Regions from separate parts of the Paenibacillus sp. M-152 genome, predicted to be linked through region 1. Evidence: riboswitches for the same ligand, from Rfam matches in the RefSeq annotation. Region 1 holds a riboswitch; the other holds the start of a gene.
The links. A riboswitch is a leader RNA that binds a small molecule or an ion and turns the genes downstream of it on or off. The one in region 1 is predicted to bind cyclic di-GMP.
Positions count from the first base shown of each region.

Region 2: another riboswitch for cyclic di-GMP. It lies ahead of EGM68_RS02480 (transglutaminase-like domain-containing protein); the one in region 1 lies ahead of EGM68_RS06290 (glycosyl hydrolase).

Region 1 is NZ_CP034141.1:1,421,255-1,424,679, reverse strand. Features, by position in the region: gene EGM68_RS06295 (hypothetical protein) at 1-66, opposite strand, end outside; gene EGM68_RS06290 (glycosyl hydrolase) at 115-1,716, opposite strand; cyclic di-GMP riboswitch class I at 1,730-1,811, opposite strand; gene EGM68_RS06285 (sugar phosphate nucleotidyltransferase) at 1,967-3,343, opposite strand.
Region 2 is NZ_CP034141.1:545,778-549,202, forward strand. Features, by position in the region: gene EGM68_RS02475 (LPXTG cell wall anchor domain-containing protein) at 1-680, opposite strand, end outside; gene EGM68_RS02480 (transglutaminase-like domain-containing protein) at 1,040-1,849, opposite strand; cyclic di-GMP riboswitch class I at 1,862-1,943, opposite strand; cyclic di-GMP riboswitch class I at 1,984-2,062, opposite strand; gene EGM68_RS02485 (helix-turn-helix transcriptional regulator) at 2,170-3,045, opposite strand.

The sequences.
Region 1 (3,425 bases):
AGCTGCGACACCTAGTAATCCGGATAATACGACCGTATACCTATGGGTCAACCATTTTTTCATCATATGATACACCCTCTCTCCTCAAAATTTATGACCGGGAAAGAGTATCTATCAAGGAAGAAACAAAGCGTTTCCGGGAACCACCGCTTTCGCTTCATGCTGACTTTCCCACATCAGACGAGCCATCGCATCGCCTTTTTCATCATAGTATTCCACTTTTAGATCTACCATTTTACCTGCTTCCAAAGCAATACTGCCTTTACGCTCTGTCCAGCTTTGTTTGAACCAACTGTCAATCACCAGCTTGCCGTCTACCCATACGCGAATACCATCATCGGATATAGTTGTAAATGTATAGGTCTCGCTGTATTGTGGTTTGATTTTACCTGTCCAGCGAACCGAGAACTGGTCGGCATTTACCTTAGGATCAGCAGCAACGGCGCGCCAGTTATAATCCAGCTTGCTGTCTGTACGGATCAAAACAGGACTGCCGTTCACATTCATATTGTTAAAATATTCGCCCCGCAGCCCGTTCACATATACTACATCAGGAACAGAAGGAGGAGTCGGAGCTGGGGGTACGATTACTACTGGCGGAACCGGGATAGGCTCACTTTGTCCCTCATCCGGTAAAGTCGGCACATCTGCCCCAGGTTGTTGGATTGCTGCCAGCCCATTTTTCACATCATCCCGTGTCAAACTCCTCGAATCGTTCATATAATCCTGTATTTGATTGGTTGTGTTATTCTCAGTCAGCATCTTGCCCCAAGTCATGGAATACACCCATTTGGGCTGTGCCTGCAACACCTCAGAGCTAGGCATCTCACCATGCTCGCCAATGGCAATCGGCTTATTCCGTGCCAACCCGAGCAGTCCTTCATAATGACTTTGCTTAAAATCATTGTTGTAGATGTCTACTGCCAAAATATCCACTTTGTCATCCCCCGGATATTTCGGGGTATACGGGACAGTGTAGGAATTGGGAGCATTGGGACTCCACACCCACAGCAGATTGTTCAACTGATGCGTGTTTACAAAACGGTCGTACATGATATTCCATAGCTGATTGAAATTGTTTTTGTTTCCCCACCAGAACCAGTCACCATTCATTTCATGATAAGGTCTCCACAATACTGGAACACCTGCATCACGAAGCTGCTTTAACGATACAGCGACCTTATCCAGATCGGCAATGAAGAGGTTATACTGCGTAGTGCCTGGTGTCACGTATTTATTGAACTCCGCCTGACTTACTTTCGCCTGCACATTGGCCCAAGTCAGCGGTCTACCCGGCAACGCTTCATGAAAAGTCATCGTCACAATGCCACCAGCTCTGCTCCAACGAATAGCGCTATCGACGACATTTTTACGTTGTGCTGCTTCTGTAGTGTCGGATTGACCAGAGATGGCTCCCATCTCATAGCCGTGCAAACCCACATACGCCTGGCTGATTTTTTGGACCTTGTTGCTTAATTCATCTGGACTTTCCAAATAATCATGCTGACCAGTGACTGTTTTCTTTCCAGAGATGCTGAGTAAATAATTGTATAGTTCACGGGCCTGAGTAGAAGCGTCCGAATTAACAGGTTGTAATGAAGCGGCATTCACCACAGACAGAGAATCACCAAAGCCGACGGGAAACAAAGAAAAAAGTATAACAACGGGGAGTACATGACGTATCAGTCGATACAGAGGAATAAAATTGAATCTCACTTTAGCTCTTCCTTTCGGTAGCCAGGCTGCCATCCTTACGGGAAGGCCCTTTAGCTTTGCGTACCAGTCTTTCGACAGGGCTGCGTTTATCGTTGGAAGGAGTTTGGATTCCTTCTTACCCTAAGTATCGACTTTTTTTTACCAAAATTTAATAGGTCATGTTCATGAATTTACAGGTTTTCGCCCAATTTCGACAGTTTGGGCCATTATTTTTCATCAAATCTTCTTTTTTACGTTTTTACGCAAATAATTACGAGATAAATTGATGACGAGAAATTTCATTCCAATCCATACAAAAGCGTACAATATCCTCTTCAACCAACTCAGAGCCAGTCTGAACTTCAATCAAATCCACATCGGTTACAGCCAAAATGCTATGCTTCGTCCCTTCAGGGATGCGAACTACGTCACCGGCCTTTACTTTATGCAGCTTCTCATTCAAAATAATTTCCGCTTCGCCGCTAATAATGGTCCAGATTTCACTTCGTTTGAAGTGAAGCTGGTAGCTGATATTTTTACCTTTGTGTACGCGGATTCGTTTGGTCAGTACCTCATTACCCTCGTCATACTTTACATAGTCTACAACCCGATACTGTCCCCAACGACGTTCTTCATACATTGGACGCTGATCATGAGCCTTGAGCACTTCCTTGATGCGTGGACTTTCTGCCTTATTGGTCACAAGAATGCCATCTGGGCTAGCGGCTACAATCAGATCATTCGTTCCAATGATCGCCACAGGAATGTCCAACTCATTAATAAGACTCGTATTGACGCAATCTTCCGTTACTACCCCTCTACCCACTTGCTGATGAGACATCTCTTCTGTGAGTGTATTCCAGGTTCCTAGATCCTTCCAAAAACCATCGTACGGAAGCACCACGATGTCTTTTTCCTTCTCGACTACTTCGTAGTCAAAGCTGATTTTTTCCAGAGACGCATATTGTTTTTGCATTTCTTCATAATTCAGCGGCAGGCCCTTGGATGCCAAAATATCCAGCAAATAGCTTAATTTGAATGCAAAAACCCCGCAGTTCCATAGAGCATTGCGTTCCATTAGACGCTCCGCCTGCTCCCGGTCGGGTTTCTCTTGAAAATGGCTCACTTCGCGGTAGCCTGTGCTACCTTGAGTGGCATCGTTTTTCGGAATAATATAACCGTATTTCTCTGAAGGATAGGAAGGGACAACCCCGATTAGTGCAAGCTTTCCTTCACTCTCCTGAAGTGTATGTTCGAGTTGGGCTACGGAAGCAAAGAAAGCATCCTCTACATAAGGATCTACAGGCAATATAGCTATAATTTCATCAGGCGAAACACCCGCAATGGAATATAGATAAGTCGCTGTCAGCGCAATCGCAGGAAAGGTATCTCTGCGTTCCGGCTCAACAATGATGCGCGTATTCGAACCGATCTGACTCTGGATCATTTCGACCTGCGCTCTCCCTGTCGCAATAAACGAGGATTCGGATAATCCGTTGTCTCCCAATTGTCTCCATACCCGCTGTACCATGGATTCCGAAATCCCTTCCGGGCTCTCCAGGACCTTCAAAAATTGTTTGGAACGGGAATCGTTGGATAACGGCCATAATCTTTTACCGGAACCACCAGACAAAAGTACGAGCTTCATAAATCTCCACTTCCTCTCTATATTGGTTGGTGATCGAATGGGGCAAGGTTGAGTGACCCGCTACGGGCTCGATTTGATCTTA
Region 2 (3,425 bases), 880 kb from region 1:
GCTGCAGGCTTAATATTTACGATAGCCGTTTGCTCGCCGCCTTTGATCGGGATCGCAATAATAACTTGTGTACTGCCTTTTTCTATTTGTGTGCTAAATTCAGTTTTGATCTCTAGCTTACCGCTGACATTAGAGTGGCTTTCTACGTAATCATTAAATGTCATAACCACTTTACCTTGACGGTCTACGGTAAAATGACCTACTTCTCCATCTGTATTCGTCAAAGGAGACGTAATATCTGTGTAAATTTGGAATTGCTCAGGTAATTGAAAGGTAAAGGTGTCTCCAGCTTTATACGTATGGTTCGGCAGTTCCCATTCATAGCCTAAATGGATGGCGGAACCAATATCAATACGGCTATCGGGATTATACACTGCATCAATAACACTTCCAGTAGAATCTGTAAGGGTTAGCTTGGTTAAAATACTTTCTTGAGTTGCCCTAACTTCAGAAGTTGAGCCAGCAGTTGGTTCAGGGACTGGAGCCGGGACAGCAGGTGGGATGTTAATTGGCTCTGAGGGCATTGGATAAACATCGTTAGTCACACTCTGAACCGGATCGGTTCCTGGGGTCACTGGCAGAGTAGAGTCGGGATTTTGTGCATAAGCTTGTGTTGTGCTGAACAAACACTGCAAAAAGAGCAATAGCGCAACCGTTGCTGTATTCCATTTTTTTCTCATACGGTAAACAAATCTCCTATTCTTAAAATACTCTTATTTAACGGCTAATGGTTATTCCTTCGAGGTCGAGAGAACTGTATTTATATATTCATCATTCATTCATATGATGCTATGTTAGCCGCATTAATTACTTGTTCAGAATTTATGAAAATTCATGTTCGGGGATGAACCTCCTCCTTTTGTCTCGAAATTAGATAATGGTTGGAAATCTCATTGTCTTCCTGGACTAGAATACATGCCACATCTCAACAATTTCTCAACAAGGATAGAAAAAGAGCCTTGATCATGTGATCAAGGCTCTTCAAGAAATATAGTTCTATTTTTCATTTTTTAATAAATATGAATTTAAAACATTGATATTAATATTGCTTTGTTTTAATGTATTTGGAGGGATCTTTGACCATTTCGAATTTCTGTTTACCCATATACAGTGCTGCATCTACTGTAGTGTCTACGACCACCCACTGATTATCGATGTAGACCTCATTCCAGGCATGATAAGCGTCCACGTAGGAAGATTTGCCCATAACCAGCTTGGTTGGTACATCTACACTTCGTAACATAGCAGCCATCAGTGAAGCATAACCATAACAAATATCTTTTTGAGAGCTTAACGTATGATCAATTTGTGGCAGATAGTCAGTCGTTAAGGCAAAGGCCTGATTGGAGTCATACTTGATATGACTAATTACGTAGTCATAGATTTTTTGCAGCTTCTCGCGATCGGTTGTTGCACCTTGGGTTAACTCACGGGCTTTTTGAATCGCTTGATTAGTACTACTCCAGTTAATATTTTGAACGGAATTAAGATACACTGCCTTGCTATCGTTTAGCTTTAACTCGATCGTATCTTGTCCTATCACTTTATATTGATTACCACTAAGCTGTTCCAAAATACTGATGTTATAGTTCCCATTACCCATTTGGAGAGGAAATACTTCTTCGGATTTCCCGGGTGTTAGATTATAAGAGTATTTTTGTGCATCTTTGGTAACCAAAATCTTGGTTTTAACGTTAGGTTTAACAGGGTAGCGCACACTGACCGTCCCATGATTTACATTGTTTTGGTCCAACCATGCAACACTATCAGCAGCGTAAATTGTCGAATTTAAGAGAATTGCGGACAGCATGAAAAATAGGAGAAGTGTGGAAAGTATCATTTTCCCCATAAAAAACTTCCTTTCGGTGGCCAGGCTGCCATCATCAATAGAAGGCCCTATAGCTTTGCGTCCCTGCCTTTCGACAGGTTTGCCATTTCGTATAAAGTTTTCGGGAAAAATAAGCACGACAAAAAGCCACTTCAACCGGTAGCTGGCTGCCATCATACAGAAGGCCCTGTAGCTTTGCGTCCTTGCCTTTCGACAAGTTTGCCATTTATCCTGAATAGCTTGTACTATTATTCTATCAGTTAGGTACTCTATTAGGCAAGTTTAAATCTCAAATTTTCGCTATTTATCGACAAAGCAAGCTTGGAGATTATACATAAGACCTATTTTATACGGTTTCCCCATTTTTTGCGATAGGAATGAGGCGTTTCTCCAATGTGCTCTTTGAACAGATTGATAAAATGACTTGTGTTGGGAATGCCGACATATTGTGCGATGTCCACAATAGCTACATCACTAGTTTTAAGCCAGCTTTGAGCAGCCGTGATACGAACATTAATAAGATACTCAATAGGGGAAAAGCCAATCTGTTTTTTAAAGTTTTTAGCCAGGTTGAACTTGTTTAGACCAAACATTTCTGCTAGCGAATCCAGCGTGATCCGTTCGCAATAGGATTGATCTAGATATTGCTTTACCTTGCGCACCTCTGCCGTTCCATCTGAATTCGCATTGGGATTGGCGTAGGGGTGCTGTAAAATAATCGTTAACAAGTCAACGATTATCCTGGATGAGAGCAGTTCAGAGGATAAGCTTCGTTCTGGCTGTACATGTAATAAGGTACGCAGCTTGTCCAGTACTGTATTTGAATCCTTTAGTGAAATTACCGGCTTATTGTGTTTATCGAATTGTTCGTAGAAATGGTCAATAAGATTGCCATATAGATTCACACTAATAAACTCCCATGTCTTCTGACAGGAAGTTTTGTACTGTACATATTCTTCGCAATTAATAAAAAGCATATCATGAGGTTTCAATATATAATCCTTGCCCCGGTATTGTAATTCCCCTCTCCCGGACAGAGTAAAAAGGAGCAAAAAAGAGGTGAGCTTTTGCCGTTCCATTACATAAGCATCTGTTTTGAAATAGCCTATTTCCTGTATATAAAAGAGGGATTTTTTAGCAAAAGCAGAGGGTGTACATATAATTGCAACTGGATCATCGCTCCAGACATACTGGGCATTTTTTTGGTTTGTTGTCATATCCAATTCCTTTACAAAAGAACAATTTTAGTAAGACAATTGTAGTTTGTTTCATGAATATCCTTTTAGAACCGGAGTTCCCATTTACAAAGGTTATTTTATCACATTAAAGTATATTCATGTATCGATTTGGGGTTATACATCATATAACAAAATTAACCAGAAGGCACCTATTTGAAAAGGATAAGGTCATTCTGGAATTTATTCCTTAAATTGATGGAATAAAGAATGAGGTTGGAAATAATTAATTTCCTCAATGAATATATCGTAATCTTGCAATTCCACTTTTTGAGGCATTTATCCTTTAGGTTGCAAGAAAAATGGGACCATAATTCGACAAAATGATTCAAAGGGCTCATTTTGTTAGAAAATAGTTGTAA